One region of the Nocardia sp. NPDC051463 genome, then DNA from elsewhere that is predicted to be linked to it. Evidence: riboswitches for the same ligand, from Rfam matches in the RefSeq annotation. Region 1 holds a riboswitch; each other region holds the start of a gene.
What was found. A riboswitch is a leader RNA that binds a small molecule or an ion and turns the genes downstream of it on or off. The one in region 1 is predicted to bind S-adenosylmethionine.
Positions count from the first base shown of each region.

Region 2: linked by a shared signal. The riboswitch ahead of AB0M74_RS13505 (bifunctional o-acetylhomoserine/o-acetylserine sulfhydrylase) and the one ahead of AB0M74_RS29145 (hypothetical protein) in region 1 are both predicted to bind S-adenosylmethionine.
Region 3: linked by a shared signal. The riboswitch ahead of AB0M74_RS15470 (rhodanese-like domain-containing protein) and the one ahead of AB0M74_RS29145 (hypothetical protein) in region 1 are both predicted to bind S-adenosylmethionine.
Region 4: linked by a shared signal. The riboswitch ahead of AB0M74_RS19985 (aminotransferase class V-fold PLP-dependent enzyme) and the one ahead of AB0M74_RS29145 (hypothetical protein) in region 1 are both predicted to bind S-adenosylmethionine.

Region 1 covers NZ_JBFBAB010000030.1:23,605-27,693, forward strand. The annotation lists gene AB0M74_RS29130 (ABC transporter substrate-binding protein) at 1-585, opposite strand, end outside; gene AB0M74_RS29135 (LLM class flavin-dependent oxidoreductase) at 582-1,721, opposite strand; gene AB0M74_RS29140 (GNAT family N-acetyltransferase) at 1,718-2,281, opposite strand; gene AB0M74_RS29145 (hypothetical protein) at 2,333-2,626, opposite strand; SAM riboswitch class I at 2,971-3,064, opposite strand; gene AB0M74_RS29150 (hypothetical protein) at 3,350-4,066, shown strand.
Region 2 covers NZ_JBFBAB010000008.1:27,187-31,275, forward strand. The annotation lists gene AB0M74_RS13500 (homoserine O-acetyltransferase) at 1-657, opposite strand, end outside; gene AB0M74_RS13505 (bifunctional o-acetylhomoserine/o-acetylserine sulfhydrylase) at 732-2,081, opposite strand; SAM riboswitch class IV at 2,168-2,278, opposite strand; gene AB0M74_RS13510 (TetR family transcriptional regulator) at 2,331-3,068, opposite strand; gene AB0M74_RS13515 (MFS transporter) at 3,203-4,089, shown strand, end outside.
Region 3 covers NZ_JBFBAB010000009.1:194,396-198,484, reverse strand. The annotation lists gene AB0M74_RS15480 (RpiB/LacA/LacB family sugar-phosphate isomerase) at 129-575, opposite strand; gene AB0M74_RS15475 (O-succinylhomoserine sulfhydrylase) at 681-1,907, opposite strand; gene AB0M74_RS15470 (rhodanese-like domain-containing protein) at 1,892-2,308, opposite strand; SAM riboswitch class IV at 2,323-2,439, opposite strand; gene AB0M74_RS15465 (hypothetical protein) at 2,502-2,957, opposite strand; gene AB0M74_RS15460 (FAD-dependent oxidoreductase) at 3,299-4,089, shown strand, end outside.
Region 4 covers NZ_JBFBAB010000014.1:146,315-150,403, forward strand. The annotation lists gene AB0M74_RS19970 (2-oxo-4-hydroxy-4-carboxy-5-ureidoimidazoline decarboxylase) at 1-139, shown strand, start outside; gene AB0M74_RS19975 (YbaK/EbsC family protein) at 189-662, shown strand; gene AB0M74_RS19980 (flavin reductase family protein) at 774-1,325, shown strand; gene AB0M74_RS19985 (aminotransferase class V-fold PLP-dependent enzyme) at 1,415-2,737, opposite strand; SAM riboswitch class IV at 2,784-2,897, opposite strand; gene AB0M74_RS19990 (LysE family translocator) at 3,038-3,682, shown strand; gene AB0M74_RS19995 (DHA2 family efflux MFS transporter permease subunit) at 3,684-4,089, opposite strand, start outside.

The sequences.
Region 1 (4,089 bases):
GCGTTGTTCGGCGGGTTTCGCGGTGGTGACCTCGGCGAGGATGCCGAGCTGCGCGGTCGAGGTGGCCTGCAGGAATTGGGCATTCGGCTTGCTGAACTCCACACGGGCGGTGAGCTTGTCCACCGCAGTGGTCGTGACGTAGTTGGTGAGGTAGCTCGCGCCGAGCGGCGCCTTCGCCGCGCCCAGCTCGACGACCGAATCGAAGGTTCGCTGTACCGATTCCGCGGTCAGCGGCGTGCCATCGCTGAAGGTGACGCCGTCGACGAGATGGAAGGTGAAGACCTTCGCGTCGGGGGTGACCTCCCAGCTCTGCGCGAGCCAGGGCTTCAGTTCACCGGTCTCGGGATCCTGATCGGTCAGCGAATCCACGATCTGACGGCTGACATACAGCGTCTGGTTGGTGCCCGACTGCGCGGGGTCCGAGCAGGTCGGTGCCACCGACAGGCCGTAGCGCAGCGTGCCGCCCGGCTTGGGCGGGCCCGCGTCGGTGCCGGTCCCTGCCGAATCACTGCCGCAGGCGGCGAGGCTCGCGGCCGCGGTGACGGCTGCGGCCACGGCCGCGATTCGATGGCGGAGTCGGATCACTGTGGTACTCCAGATGTTTCGGTGCGGACGAGGTCGCCCTGGGAATCGAGGTCGTAGTCGGTGGTGGATCGGACCTGATGGTCGATGTCGGTGTGCACGGCCAGTGGCCTGCTCCGAATCCGTCTGCGCAGTTCCGGGGCAACCGCGGACTGGAAAAGCTCGAGGCTGTCGCGGTGCTGGGTCGCGGTGCGCCCGTCGCGATCCGCGGCCAGGTGGGTCACCTCGTGGCCGAAGTGTTCGTGCTGACGGCCGACCTTGTCGATGACCTGCTCCGGGCTGCCGACCAATGCCGAGCTGCGGGTGAGGAAGTCCTCGAGGGTCTCGAACACCACCGGCAACCCGAGCTTGCGGGCCAGCGCGAGTCGTGCCTCGAAGATCGGCCGGAACACCGCCGCGGCCTCCTGCGAGGTCCTGGCCACGTGGAATCCGGCGGTACCCGCGCCGACCATGGCATCGGCAGGGTCGTGCCCGTAGAACTCCCACCGCTCCCGGTAGTGGCGCACGAGCTCGGCATACGGCTCGATGGGATTGGTGACATTCGCCGAGAACAGCGGATCACCGTGGCGCGCGGCCAGTTCCACCGAGTCGCGACTCGTCGCGCTGCCGTGCCAGATGCGGATGCGTGGCTGCCACGGCCGCGGCAGCGCCTTGGCCGCGCGGAGTTCGGGCCGGAACCGACCGGACCAGGTCACGCTGTCGCTGGCCCAGAGTTCCCGGAACAGCTCGTAGCCTTCCCGATTGCGGTCCCACTGATCGTCGGTGGTGACGTGGAACAACTCGGCTTGTGCGCTGCCGTTGCCCTTGCCGATGATCAGTTCCAGCCTGCCGCCGGAGAGATTGTCCAGCGTCGAGTAGTCCTCGAAGGCGCGCACCGGATCCAGCAGGCTCAGAGTGGTGACCGCGGTGAACAACGAGATGCGCGAGGTGACCGCGGCGATGTGGCTGAGGATCACCGGCGGTGCGGCCGACAGGAACGGATCCTCGTGCCGCTCGCCGACGGCGAACCCGTCGTAGCCGAGCTCTTCGGCGCTGCTCGCCTGCTCGATGACAGTGCGCAGCCGCTCTCTGGTGCCGGGCAGTCGCCCGGTTGTCGGATCCGGAACCCGGGTGACCAGGGTGAACAGCAGGAACTTCATGCGTGGGCTCCTACCGGGTCGGAGGCGGGAAGTGGGGCGTGCAGGTACTTCTCGAAGGGATGCGGGGCGATCTCTTCCGACGGGGTGTCCAAGTCGTAGAGCGCGGTGTAACCGTGAGCCAGATACAGGGCGACGGCCTCGGGCTGGCGTGGACCCGTGATCAGGTAGATGCGGCGGTATCCACGCCGTGCGATTTCGGTCTCCAGCTGTTCGAGCACGAAGCGGCCCAGTCCCTGCCTGCGGTGCTCACGTGCGGTCCAGATGCGTTTCAGCTCGGCGGTGTCGTCGTCGTAGCGCCGGAAAGCGCCGCCCGCCACGGGTTCGCCGTCGCGGGTCACGACCAGCAGCGCACCGTCCGGCGCCGCGAACTCCGCGGCTGGATAGGCGCGCAGCGAGTCGTGCACGGCACCGACGGTCCGGCCGTAGCGCATGCTGTATTCGACGGCGAGCTCCGCGAGCAGGGGTGTGGCCAGCGGATCGTCCTGGGCGACCGCGTACACGCGCAGCTCGGGTCGAGTCGTCGGCGAGCGTCGCCGGCTCGAGGAAAGTCGCTGTGTCATCGGGCTGTCACGACTTCTTCGGCAGGCCGGGCGGGTTGGTCCGCGAGTCGGTCACTGTTTCGGGCTTGCGCCCCACCGGTCGATGGCCTGCTGGTAGGTGCCCGACTGGATGGCGTGGTCGATGGCCTTGTGCACCGCGCCGATCAGCCTGTTGTTCTTCTTGGTGAGCACGCCGATCTCGCCATGGAGCGCCTCGCCCGCGCCGGAGGCGGTGGCCACGATCTCGGTGTTGCCGTGTGATAGATCGCGGTGGGGTTGGATCCGATGGGCCGGCGCACCGATGGTGGGCCGCAGATCGAACAGTGGCGGTCGTCGTACCCGCTCCGGACGGATGGACGATGCCAACCGAGTCGACGGTGCCGGACGTGGCGGATTCGTCGGGTGCCGGGGTGGCGGGTTCGCCGGGTGCTGCACTCGTGCCGGGCCGGCCCGGGGAGGCGGGCGCACCGCCGACGGCCGCGGCTGCGCCGGAAACGGCTGCGCCAGATGCGATGGACGCACTCATATCGAGGTCCTTCGAAGAAACGAACGAGACCGGCCCCTCATCAGGCGGTCACATCACCCGGCCAGTGACGGGTGCACAAGCTGGCGGCGTGGTCAGTCGCGACAGCTCGCGGCGGTGATGTGGCACTGGTCGACAGGGCGAGGGGCCCAACGGTTGCCGGGTTGTTCGGTGATCATGTCGGTTTCCTCCATCGTTCCCGGCGGAAGCACCCGCACCCGGCTCGCGGGGGGTTGCTGCGACGTCGACGAGCCAGGTCTCTCGGTCGCTCTGGATGGTGCGGCCCGCGGCGAGCTCGGGGCCGTCGAGGGGCTAGCCGAAATAGCATGCGAAGCAAGGGCACTCCAGAACAAGGTTAGGAATCAGCGTGAGCGCAGCCCTTGTCCGACAGGTCGTCTCCCGCGATCATTTAGCCCGTCGCCCTGAGCAGCGCCCACCTCATGGATCCGACTCACAGATCGTGTCGCGTGCGACGCGCCGGAAATTAGCTGTGCCGAAGATTCCCAGCTTCGAGAGTTTGCCGGAGTACCGTGTCCTCGATCGTGCCGACGATGAGGAGGTCCGAAGTGACCGTTGTGCGCCGTCTGACCACGCTGACCGCCATCGCGACGAGTGCCGCCGCGCTAGCCCTTGCCGCCCCTGCCACCGCTTTCGGCGCTCCGGCGGCTCCCACCCCGGCTGCGGCCGCCGAGCGCCCCGGTCTCGCCCCGGCAGCCGCGCCTACCGATCTGTTCGGCGCGTATCAATCGGCGGTGCAAGCGCTGCGTGCCGCCGGCATGGACCCCTTCCTGTATCCGACCGCCGCGGCATTCTGCTCCGACGCAGGCACCCTTGGCCTGGTCCCCGCCATCGCGGGCGCTTTTCCCGGCCCGTGGCCCAAGACCACGGTGAACATCCCCGGCCTCGATCTCACCGCCGTGAAAGCGGGCCAGACCATGTTCACCTTCGTGCCCTATGGCGTTGCCCCCGACACCTCGACCGAGTCGGGCATGCGTGTCGCCTGGATGAACCTGAGCAACGGGCGCAGCGGCGCCACCTCGATGGGCCTGCTCTCCGACGTCTTCCGAGCTATGGTCCCCGCCGAGGTCCCCGCAGAAATCCGCCCCCTTGCCGAACGCGCGATCCAGGACTTCTTCTTCGCCGCCCTCCCGGTCGGCGGGGTCCGCGCCGTCCCGGTCGATACCGGCTCGGGAACCGTGCTCGCCGCCGTCTTCGGCGCCGTCGAAAACAACGGCCACTCGTGCTTCTTCCTCCCGACCATCGGTATCACCGCGGTTCCATAGCTCGGTCTGTCCGACCCTCCGGT
Region 2 (4,089 bases), on a different contig from region 1:
CTCGGTCCGATAGGTCAGGTGCGCGATGCGCCGTGCGATGCCCATGCCGGTCATCGGAGCGCGATCGGTGTCGTGATAGTCGCCGCCCTGCCAGTCCGGGTCGGCCTTGATCGCGGCGATTTGCGTTGTCTGCGTGCCGATCTGATCGGCGGTGGCGCGTGCGCCGACGGCGAGCACCAGGGCGGCGCCGACCCGGTCCGGGGTACCGACCATCCATTCCAGCACCCGCATGCCACCCATGGACCCGCCGACGACCGCGGCCGGCCTTTCGATGCCGAGCAGATCCATCAGCGCCACTTCCGCGTTCACCTGATCGCGGATGGAAATCTCCGGAAACCTTGCGCCCCAAGGCTTTCCGTCCGGAGCCAGCGAGGTGGGCCCGGTGCTGCCCTTGCAGCCGCCGAGTACATTCGTCGCGATGACACACCACTCGTCGGTGTCGATCGGCGCGCCGGGGCCGACCATGCCGTCCCACCACCCCGGCAGTGGATGGATGTCGTCCGGGCGTCCGATCACATGCGAGTCACCGGTCAGCGCGTGCTCGACCAGCACCACGTTGTCCAGCGTGGGGGAGAGCTCACCCCAGCGCTGCACGGCCAGGTGCACGTCCCCGACCACAGCGCCGTTCTCCAGCCGCACGTCGCCGATGGCGATCATGCCGAGCCGCCCGTCCGGCGGTGGCAGGGCCACCGTCGGAGCGGGTCGCACGGCACTCGGTTCGGCGTGCACGGTCACGTCGCCGCCGCCGCGAAACCGGCTCGCAGATCGGCGAGGATGTCGTCGATTCCCTCGATGCCCACCGCCAGCCGAACCAGCCCCGGCGTGACGCCGGAGGCCAACTGCTCTTCAGGTGTCAGCTGCGAGTGCGTGGTCGACGCAGGATGGATCACGAGAGAACGCACATCACCGATGTTAGCGACATGGCTGTGCAGGGCTAATGCGTCCACGAACTTCTTGCCCGCATCGACACCGCCGCTGAGCTCGAACGCAACAATCGCGCCCGGCCCCTTCGGTGCGAGCTGCTTGGCGCGCTCGTGCCACGGCGAGGACGGCAGCCCCGCGTAGTACACCGCTTCGACGGTGGGCTGGGCGGTCAGGAACTCGGCCACCGCCTGCGCGTTGGCGACATGGCGCTCCAGGCGCAGGCTCAGCGTCTCGACGCCCTGACTGATCAGGAAGGCGTTGAACGGCGACACCGCGGCGCCGAGGTCGCGCAGCAGCTGCACGCGTGCCTTCAGCGCGTACGCGGGTGCGCCCAGGTCGGCGAACACCGCACCGTGGTAGCTCGGGTCCGGAGTGGTGAAACCCGGGAACCGTGGCGCGCCCTGCTCGTCGCGCACGGTCCAGTCGAACGTGCCGCCGTCGACGATCACGCCCGCGACCGCGGTGCCGTGGCCGCCCAGGTACTTGGTCGCCGAGTGCACGACGATGTCGGCACCGTGCGCGAGCGGCTGGATCAGGTACGGGGTGGCGACCGTGTTGTCCACGATCAGCGGCAGTCCGTTGGCGTGCGCGATCGCGGAGATTCCCGGGATGTCGAAGAGGGCACTGCTCGGGTTGGCGATGGTCTCGCCGTAGAACGCCTTGGTGTTCGGCCGGATGGCCGCCCGCCACTGCTCCAGGTCGTCGGGGTCCTCCACGAAGGAGACCTCGATACCGAGCTTGGGCAGCGAGTAGTGGAAGAGGTTGTAGGTGCCGCCGTAGAGGTGCGGGCTGGACACGATGTGGTCGCCTGCCGAGGCCAGGTTGAGGATCGCGTAGGTCTCCGCGGCCTGTCCCGAGGCCAGCAGCAGTGCGGCGACACCACCCTCCAGGGCGGCAATGCGCTGCTCGACCACGTCCTGGGTCGGGTTCATGATCCTGGTGTAGATGTTGCCCGGCTCGGCGAGGCCGAACAACGCGGCCGCGTGATCGGTGTCACGGAAGGCGTAGGAGGTGGTCTGGTAGATCGGGAGGGCGCGGGCGCCGGTGGTCTCGTCCGGGGCCTGCCCCGCGTGGACCTGCTTGGTCTCGAAGGACCACTGCGTCGGATCGGACGCGATCGAATCGATATCGGCCGCGGACGCGATGGGGTCACTCATGTCTTACTCCAAGGGGGTTGTTCGCCAGAACTACTTACTAATGGGATGTGGGCGACGGACAACAACACATGGGGGGTACCTCCTGAAGTGCGCGCTTGCTCTCGACTTTCGAGAGCCCGGTCATCACCCGGAGCACCCCACCGCTGCAGGAGGGTTGCCGTCCAGCAAGCCGGGGCTTCGCGCTGGCACTCATGACCTGACCGGCATCATAGCTGGCGGTCGGTCGACGATCGAAATCGTCGTCGAAAATCACCGGGTTGCGGTGGCCAACGGGACGCAGCAGATGCGCACGAACTCGTCGAAGGTGGACAGGAACGCGGTGCGGCCCGCCATGGCCGCCGCCGCCGGATCGCTGTCGTCGAAGATGTCGACCGAACATTCCATCCCGAGCTGACCGATCAGCTGCCAGGTGCCGACGATCAGCCGCACCTCGAGTGCGTCGGGCTGGGTGTGGAGTCGTTCGGCGAGCACCTCGGCGATCGCGGCGGTCTTGTTGTCGGCATGTTCGAGACTGCGCGCACTGACCGACGGACTGTTGCGCAAGATGCGCTGCATCTGCTGGAACTGCCGGAACGACAGCAGTCTGTCATTTCCGTCTATCGCCTGGTCGATGGTCCGCAGGAAAGCCTCACGCAATGCTTGCAGCTCGTTGCCGGTGACCGGGAGTCCGCGCAGCGTCTCGGCGACAGTGCGGCCGAAGTCCTTGATCGGCCCCAGGATGATGTCTTCTTTGCTGTCGAAATACCGGTTGATCGTCCGGGGCGAGACGTCGGCGGCATTGGCGATCTGCTCGACGGTGGTGGCATCGAAACCATGCGCGTCGCAGAGATCGAGTCCGACCTCGATGATGCGCAACCGGGTCTGCTGCTTCTTGCGCTCGCGCAGGCCGGCAGGCGTGGGAATCGCGGCGTGGTCCTGGTTCGGCTCGGCGCCGGCAGGGGAGTCCGCTGCGGCGCTCGCGCCGGTCGGCGTTGATGACTCGAGCATCTTTCCACTGTATCGCAACCGGGACTTTTCGTGTCGTTAGCAGTCAAATGTCTGATTGCGACATTTTTCTCTTGACGACAAATGTCTGACAATGACAGGATGGCATCACGACTTCGAGTTTCAAGGAGATCAAGGTGACCGAGACTGCGACAGCGGTAGACGTTCCGGAAAAACAAGGCAGTTCGGCACGCTGGTTGGCCCTGGGGGTGATCGCATTGGCCCAGCTCATGGTGGTGCTGGACGCCACCATCGTGACCATCTCGCTGCCGTTCGCACAACGTGATCTCGACATCAGTGATGGCAATAAGCAATGGATGCTCACCGCCTACACGCTGATTTTCGGCGGTCTGCTGTTGCTCGGCGGCCGGCTCGCCGACTACCTCGGCAGGCGCCGGATCTTCATCGTCGGTCTCGTGGGCTTCGCGGCGGCCTCCGCGCTTGCGGGTCTCGCGCAGAACGGTGTGGAGCTGTTCGCCGGCCGCGCACTGCAGGGCGCTTTCGCGGCTTTGCTTGCGCCGGCGGCACTTTCGCTGCTCTCGGTGACTTTCACCGAGGCCAAGGAACGCGCGACCGCGTTCGGTGTCTTCGCCGGAATCTCCGCGGGTGGGGCCGCGCTCGGACTGATCGCGGGTGGCGCGCTCACCGAGTACGCCTCGTGGCGCTGGTGCCTGCTGGTGAACACCCCGATCGCCATCCTCGCTCTGGTCGGTGCGCTGGCCTTTGTGGTGAAGGACATACCGGCCCCGCGCACCGGCGGCTACGACGTGCCGGGTGCCGTCACCGTGACGCTCGGTCTGATCGCGATCGTGTACGGCTTCAGTCGCGCCGCCGACGACGGCTGGTTGGCAGGCAGCACCCTCGGGCTGCTCGTCGCGGGTGTCGCGCTGCTGATCGCCTTCGTCGCGATCGAGCGTCGTTCCTCGAATCCGCTCTTGCCGCTGCATATTCCGGGTGAGATCAACCGTGGCGGCGCCTTCCTCGCCGCGCTGCTCATCCCGATCGCGATGTTCGCGATGTTCCT
Region 3 (4,089 bases), on a different contig from region 1:
GAGGCAGAGCGACCATTCGACTACGCCCGCCCCTATCACCGGGCACACCCCGGGTTCAGGCGCTCGACAGCACGGGCAAAGGGGGCGCGACCTGCGGATCGGCGAAGGAACGGGCCGGTCAGATTTACTCAGCGGGCGCGCTCGAGCTTCGAGAGGTGCGCGATATTGGCTCGGTCGTCGGAGTCCGCGCTCGGCTCCGTCATGAACCAGGCATCGAGGATCTCTGTCAGCAGGGCACTCGAGGTCGTGCGCAGGCTCAGCGCGAGGACATTCGCGTCGTTCCACTTGCGCGCACCGGCCGCGGTGGCGGCATCGCCACAGAGCGCGGCCCGGATACCGGCCACCTTGTTCGCGGCAATAGACGCACCGGTTCCGGTCCAGCAGCAGACGATGCCCTGCTCGGCTCGCCCCTCGGCGACATCACGCGCCGCCGCCGCACTGGCCCAGGCCCAGTCGTCGCGCTCCACCTCGGAGAGCGCCCCGTGTGCGAGCGTCTCCAACCCGCGCCGATGCAGCTCCTCGATCAGTTCCCTCGCCACTCCCACACGCTCGTCCGCTGCCACCGAGATCCGCATACGTCCAGGGTAGGCACGCGGCGGCGCCGCAGGTCACCGAACGGGACATCACCGCTCGCTTCTCGGCGGCCGCCGCGACAATGTCCCGACCGGCGGCGAGTTGCTCTAGCCGAGGGCGTGGTCCAGGTCGTCGAGGAGGTCCTCGACGTCTTCCAGGCCGACCGAAATGCGGACGACGCCGTCGGTGAGACCGATGGTCGCGCGACCTTCCGGGCCCATGGCGCGATGGGTGGTGGTGGCCGGGTGGGTGATGAGGGTCTTGGAGTCACCGAGATTGTTGGAGATGTCGACGATGCGCAAGCGGTTGAGCACCTCGAAGGCACGCTTCTTGCCTTCATCCGCAGGCGCGTTCAGCTCGAAGGTGACCACCGTGCCGCCGCCGCTCATCTGGCTCACGGCCAGCTCGTGCTGCGGATGTGATTCCAGGAAGGGGTATTTCACCCAGCCGACGGACTTGTTGCCCTCGAGGAATTGGGCGATGCGCAGCGCGGATTCAGTGGAATGACGCACCCGCAGCGGCATCGTCTCCAAGCCCTTGAGCAGGGTCCACGCATTGAACGGGCTCAATGCGGGACCGGTGTGGCGCATCAGATTCTTCACCGGGCCGTCGATGTAGTCCTGTGCACCGAGAATCGCGCCGCCGAGCACCCGGCCCTGGCCGTCGATGTGCTTGGTGCCGGAATACACCAGGACGTCGGCGCCGAGTTCGAAGCCACGCTGCAGCAGCGGCGTGGCGAAGACGTTGTCCAGCACCACCTTCGCGCCCGCGGCATGGGCGAGTTCGGTGACCCGGCGCACGTCCACCAGCGTCTGCATCGGATTGGCCGGTGTCTCGAAGAACACCGCCTGGGTGGGTACCGACAGTGCCTGCTCCCACTGGTCGAGGTCGTCACCGTCGACGAAGACGGTTTCGATTCCCCAGCGCGGCAGAATCTCGTTGCACACCACGAAGCAGGAGCCGAACAGGCTGCGCGCGGCCACCAGTCGATCACCCGCGCCGAGCAGCGCGCCGAGCGCGGTGAAGACGGCGGACATACCGCTCGCCGTGGCGAAGCAGGCTTCGCCCCCGTCCATCAGCCGCAGCCGTTCCTCGAACATGGCGACCGTCGGGTTGCCGTAGCGGGAGTAGACGAAATGTTCGACATCGCCGGTGAACGCGGCCTCGGCGGCCTCCGCGCTCTCGTAGACGAAGCCGGAGGTCAGGTACAGCGCTTCGGCCGTCTCCTCGAAACCGGAGCGCCGCAAGCCACCGCGCACGCCGAGGGTCGCCGGACCGACGCCATCGGGCAGCGGCTTGTCGAAGGAGCCGCCGGTGATCACGATTGCCGCCATGGGAGGCCGATGGCGCGCCAACCGGAGCCGCCACGATGACCGGTCGCGTCGAGGCCGCCCTCGAAGCCGTCCAGCACGTTGTAGGACGGTCCGATCCCGAGCCCGGTCGCGGTGTTCGCGGCATGCGCGGAACGCTGCCCGGAGCGACACAGGAACACGACGGGGGCCTCCGGGTTACGGCCGTCGAGCGCCTGGGTCAGCTGCTCGACGAACGCCCCATTGCGAGTACCGGTGCCGTCGACCCACTCGATCAGCACCGTCGGGCGCTCGATCGATGTGGTGTCGGGAACTCCGACGAAGCGCCATTCGGCTTCGGTCCGCACGTCCACCAGGACGGCTTCGGGGTTGTCCCGCAGTAATTCCCACGCCTGCTGCGGGGTGATGTCACCGGCATAACTCATGTGGACCTCCTGTGAATCCGCTCTTGCCGCACCTGGGTTCGGGTGCGCGGCCAGGTCGTCACCCGGAGCACCCCGCCGCGGAGGAGGGTTGCCGACCAGCAAGCCGGGGCTTGACGCTGGTTCTCATGACCTGGTTCTGAGATTGCCTGGGCGGGGGTCACCCTGTCAAACCCCAGTTCACGACGTGGGATGGTCACCCACAGATGAGCCAGCCGTCGCCCGATCGCGTCAGATTCCAGGTCGCCGTGGCCGCCTTGCCGTCGACCTCGGTGGTGACCGTCGCCTTCGCCCGGTCACCGTCGACCATCGGATTCTCGATTTTTGTTATCTCGACGGACTTTCCGGTTTCGAGGCCGCCGAGTTGGGTGGCCAGCGACGACTTGCGCTCGTCGAATCCGTCGCACGCCACAGCCGGCGGCGGCGTGACGTCGCTGTGGCCACGAGCGTTGGCGTAGTTGCGGACCGCCGCCGCGATGCGATCTGCCTCTGTGACATTTTTCTCAGCCGGTGACAGCAGCCCGCCGAGCACGATCCCGACGACCACGATGGCCGCCACCCCTGCCGCCGCGATGAACGGCCACGGGGTGCGGGAGTCGGTCTGGTCGACCTCGATTACGGCGTCGCCGTCGGTGCCTTGCTGATCGGTCATGGCCACGATGATCCCTGGTCGGCGGGGTTATCGAGCGCGCGCCCCCGAACTCGGACGACACGCCGCCGAGGATCCGCGCACACAACGGTTACCCCTGGGCACACCGTGGGTATGCAACGAGAGGCGGGCCGTAGTGGCCGCAGGCCGGTCACCGCACCGGCGCGGGCCGCCCCTTGGACCACCGATAGAATCGCGAGACTGCGGCCTGCTGTCATAGCTGATATGACTGCGAGTCGGCACCAGTGTCCGCACATCAGGTGCAACCACAGCGGCGCGTCGAGTTAGCCTAGGCTAAGACCGACGCCATTAATTGTTTTCGACCTTAAGGGTGCGCGTAAGAGATGACCGAACAGAGTGCAGCGACCCGCCCGCTCCGCATCGCGATCGTGGGCGCAGGGCCGGCCGGCATCTACGCCGCCGACGCATTGATGAAGTCCGACGCGGAAGTGTCGATCGACTTGTTCGAGCGCATGCCTGCTCCGTTCGGGCTGATCCGCTACGGCGTCGCGCCCGACCATCCGCGCATCAAGGGCATCATCACCGCCCTGCACAAGGTGCTCGACAAGCCGCAGGTGCGCCTGCTCGGCAACATCGACTACGGCACCGACATCACCCTCGACGACCTGCGCACCTTCTATGACGCGGTCATCTTCTCCACCGGCGCCAACGCCGACCGCGCCCTGGATATCCCCGGTATCGGTCTCGACGGCAGCTACGGCGCGGCGGACTTCGTGTCCTGGTACGACGGGCACCCCGATGTGCCGCGCACCTGGCCGCTGGAGGCCGAGAAGGTCGCCGTCCTCGGTGTCGGCAATGTCGCGCTCGACGTGGCGCGGGTGCTCGCCAAGACCGGCGACGAACTACTGCCCACCGAGATCCCGCCGAACGTCTACCAGGGCCTCAAGGCCAACAAGGCGGTCGAGGTCCACGTGTTCGGCCGCCGCGGGCCCGCGCAGGCGAAGTTCACCCCGCTGGAACTGCGTGAGCTGGACCACTCCCCGACCATCGAGGTCATCGTCGATCCGGAAGACATCGACTACGACGAGGGCTCCGAGGCCGCGCGCAGGCACTCCAAGCAGGTCGACATGATCGCCAACACCCTCGAGCAGTGGGCCATCCGCGACGCGGGCAA
Region 4 (4,089 bases), on a different contig from region 1:
CCAGCTCGATCTGCATCGCGCCTTCGATGCGGTTGTGCACGAACAGTTCTCGCGACGCGTCGTCACCGAGCTCGCACGGATCACCCGGTCGCGCATCGACGCCATGCTCGGGCCCTCCGACGGCTACCCGGATTACTGACCGATTCACTCACCCGGCGTACCGCCCGCAATCGCTCTACTCTTGTTTCATGCGCAGGTCCCTACCACCGGTCGCATGCCGGGTCGCGGACACGTTGATCGCGCGCGGCCATCACGGTGTGATCGTCACGCAGCCCGCACCGACACCCACCGCCGCCGATGCCGCGCGGGCACTCGGCGTCGAGGTGGGAGCGATCACAAAATCACTCGTATTCCTGCTCGACGAAGACCCGGTGCTGCTGCTGGTTTCCGGCGCGCATCAGGTCGACCTGCGCAACACCGGTGAACGTCTCGAGGGAACACTGACCCACGCGCCCGCCGCGATGGCGCAGGAGGTCACCGGCCAGCCGATCGGTGGTATCGCTCCGGTGGGACACCCCACAAACCTGCCTACCTGGGTCGATACCGCGCTCTCCTGCCATCACGAGCTATGGGCCGCAGGCGGTCATCCGAGCACCGTATTCCGCACGTCTTTTCGCGAACTGGTGCGCATCACCGCCGGACTTCCGATCGACGTGGATTGAATCTCGACCGATCGCGATCACGCCGGGCGAGCAGCACAGCAGCCGGTGAGAACATCAATCGAACAACGACGTCGGCGCCCAACACTCTCGAACCGGGCGTAGCTTCGACATGTGACCGAAGCACAACGGCCCGCCTCTAATTTCCGGATTCCCGACGATCTGAGCGGCATTACCGCCGAGCAATACCTCGCCTCTATGCGCCACTATCCCGCTGGCGTCACGGTCGTCACCCTCTGCTCCGAGACCGGCCCGGTCGGCTTCACCGCGACATCCTTCGCGTCGTTGTCGCTGCAACCCCCGCTGGTCTCCTTCAACATCGCACACACCTCGTCGAGCATCGCTGCCCTGCTGAAAGCCGATTCGGTGGTCATCCACTTCCTCGGTGAACACCAGCACCACCTGGCCCAGCGCTTCGCGCGCGCCGCGGCGGAACGTTTCACCGACCGCTCGCTGTGGACCACCCTCGACACCGGCGAGCCGGTCCTGCACGGCACCCCCATCTGGGTCCGCGCCGTTCTCCAGCAGCTCATCCCCATCGGCGACCACACCTTCGCCGTCGGCTTGGTCACCCGCGTCCACGACAACACCGATGAAAAACCGGCCGCCGCGCCGCTGCTCTATTACAACGGCCGCTACCACCGCCCGAACGCCCTCGGCGAATGAGCCCGGTTACCCGACGTCCAGGGTGTTGAAGAAGATCTCGACGGGGAATGGCTCGCCGAGTAGCAGCACATCCCACCCCCGAAGTTCGGTCAGCCGAGGTGGCAGGGTGCGGCGCCGACAGCGGTGTCGGGGCTGGTGAAGGGGCGGGTTTCGGGGGTGGGGTTCCATAGGCCGTCGGTGGCGGCGTAGTTCCAGGTAGCGCCGGATTCGACAAGGGCTGCGATGGCCTCGACGAGGCGGTCGACGTCGGTGGAGCTGGTGCCGAGGCCGATGCTGGCGCGCAGTGCGCCGTCGAGACCGAGGCGGGCCAGCAGCGGGTGGGCGCAGAAGCGGCCGTCGCGGATGCCGATGCCGTGTTCGGCGGAGAGATAGGCGGCGACGTGGCCGGGGACGAAGCCGTCCAGGGTAAAGGCGACAATGCCGACGGTGTCAGGGCTGTCGTCCCAGATGCGCAGCAGGTTGACGCCGGGAATGGCGGACAGGCCGGCGCGGAGTCGGTCGGCGAGCAGGCGTTCGTGGGTGGCGAGGGTTTCGGGATCGATCGCACAGAGCGCGTCACAGGCGGCGGCGAGCGCGGCCGCGCCGAGGACGTTCGGGGAGCCTGCCTCGTGGCGCTGCGGTGCCGGGGCCCAGTCGGCGCCTGTGGTGGTGACTTCGCGAACCGCGCCACCGCCTGCCAGATACGGGTCGGCGGCATCCAGCCAATCGCGCCGCCCGACGAGCACACCCGCGCCGTAGGGCGCGTACAGCTTGTGCCCGGAGCAGGCGAGATAGTCGATGCCGCTGTCGCGCAGACTGATTCGGCGATGCGGAGCCAACTGTGCGGCATCGACCAGGATGCGCGCACCACACTGGTGTGCGATGGTGGCCAGTCGCTCCAATGGCAGCACCTCGCCGGTGACGTTGGAGGCCCCGGTGACCGCGAGCAGCGCGGCGGGCTTGCTGCACAGTTCGGCGACCAGCAGCCGGATGGTCTCGGCCACGGTGTCCGCGGCCCGGACTACCCGGCGGCCATTGCGCGTCCACGCCAGGAAGTTGGCGTGGTGCTCGATATCCAGCACCACGGTGTCGCCGGGTACACAGGCGGCGAGCAGGTTCAGCGCGTCGGTGGTGTTGCGGGTGAACACCACCACCTGGTCGTCGTCGGCATCGAAGAATCCGGCCACCGAACCGCGCGCCGCCTCGTAGCACTCGGTGGAGATCCGCGAGGCGTAGCCCGCACCCCGGTGCACGCTCGCGTAGAACGGCAGCAACTGCTGCACTCGGTCGGTGACCTGCGCCAATGCCGGTGCGCTTGCGGCGTAGTCGAAGTTCGCGTAGGTGGTCGTTCCGCCCTGGACGAGCGGCACCCGCAGATCGTCGCCGGAGACCCGGGCGAGGGCGGCGCAGGTCTGCTCCACCACAGCAGTCATCACGAAATCCCGTCGGCTATGGGACCCGGAACCAAGGGGGTTGACGAGTCCGCGCTTGCCGCGCCCGGTCGGGCGGCGGCCAGGTCGTCACCTGGAGCACCCCACCGCGGAGGAGGGTTGCCGACCAGCTAGCCAGGGCTTGATGCTGGTACTCATGACCTGCACCGAGATTGGCAGACCGCACCGGCCGCTGTCAACCGGAATCGGAAACACCACACTCGCGACCAGGAGAAGGCGAGCATGGTTTCGACACGCCGAAACCCGGTTGCGCCATGTCGTGATGTGCGGTCCCCTCGGTGAGTGACGCTTTCCCTGCTGCTCAGTTTCGTCGGCCTGTGCGTGCTGCTGTCCATCACGCCCGGCCCCGATTCGTTCCTGGTGCTGCGCTTCTCGATCGTGGACGCGCGACCCGGGATCGCGGCAGCGATCGGATCGGCGCTCGGCGGCATCGGATGGGCCATTGTGGTCGCGGCGGGCGTCGCAGCTTTGCTGGAGCAGTCGGCGACGGCCTATCGCGCACTGAAGATCGTCGGCGGAATCTACTTGGTGTACTTGGGAGTTCGGGCGCTCATCGATCACCGGCGACAGCGGCGGGCCGCCCTCGACCCGGCCGAAGCGGTTACCGCGCAGGCGAATTCCGCTTCCCCCGCCTCGATTCGCTCGGCATTCGCCGCAGGGCTGGTGTCGTGCATGTTCAACCCGAAGGTCGGTCTGTTCTACCTGGCGGTGCTGCCCCAGTTCCTCACCGACGTCACCTTCGCCAACACCCTCGCCCTCGGCGCGGTCGAATCGAGCATCGCCGCGGTGGAGATGGTGCTGCTCGCGATCGCTGCCTCGCGCGCCGTGGCGATGCTACGCAGGCCGAAGGTCCGCGCTCGCCTGGAGCAGGCGAGCGCGGCTGTCCTCGCTGCCCTCGGTATCGGCACTGCAGCCTCGGCCGCCTAGGTCACCCTTTTTCCTTGCGCCACAAGAGGATCGATGCAACGAGCGCGACGGCTCCCGCACCGGTCAACCACCCGAACGACCGCTGGAAGCTCACATCGATGGACACACCCGCCGCGGCCGCACGATAGAGGACGACCGCCATCAATGCCGCACCGACGGCGCCACCCACCCGCTGCACGATATTCACGAACGACGCGGCATCCGGGAGTTGCTCGCGACCGACTGCCGCATAGGCCGCCGTAACGATGGGCATTCCGGTCAGTCCCGCAGCAATCCCTCTGACCAGCAACAACGCCTGCACAAGTAGGGGATTCAGCGAGGCGTCCGACAGCGCGAACGACACCGTTGTCGCGACGATCAACGCATTGCCCGCCACCGCGACGACACCACCCCCGTAGCGGTCGGTC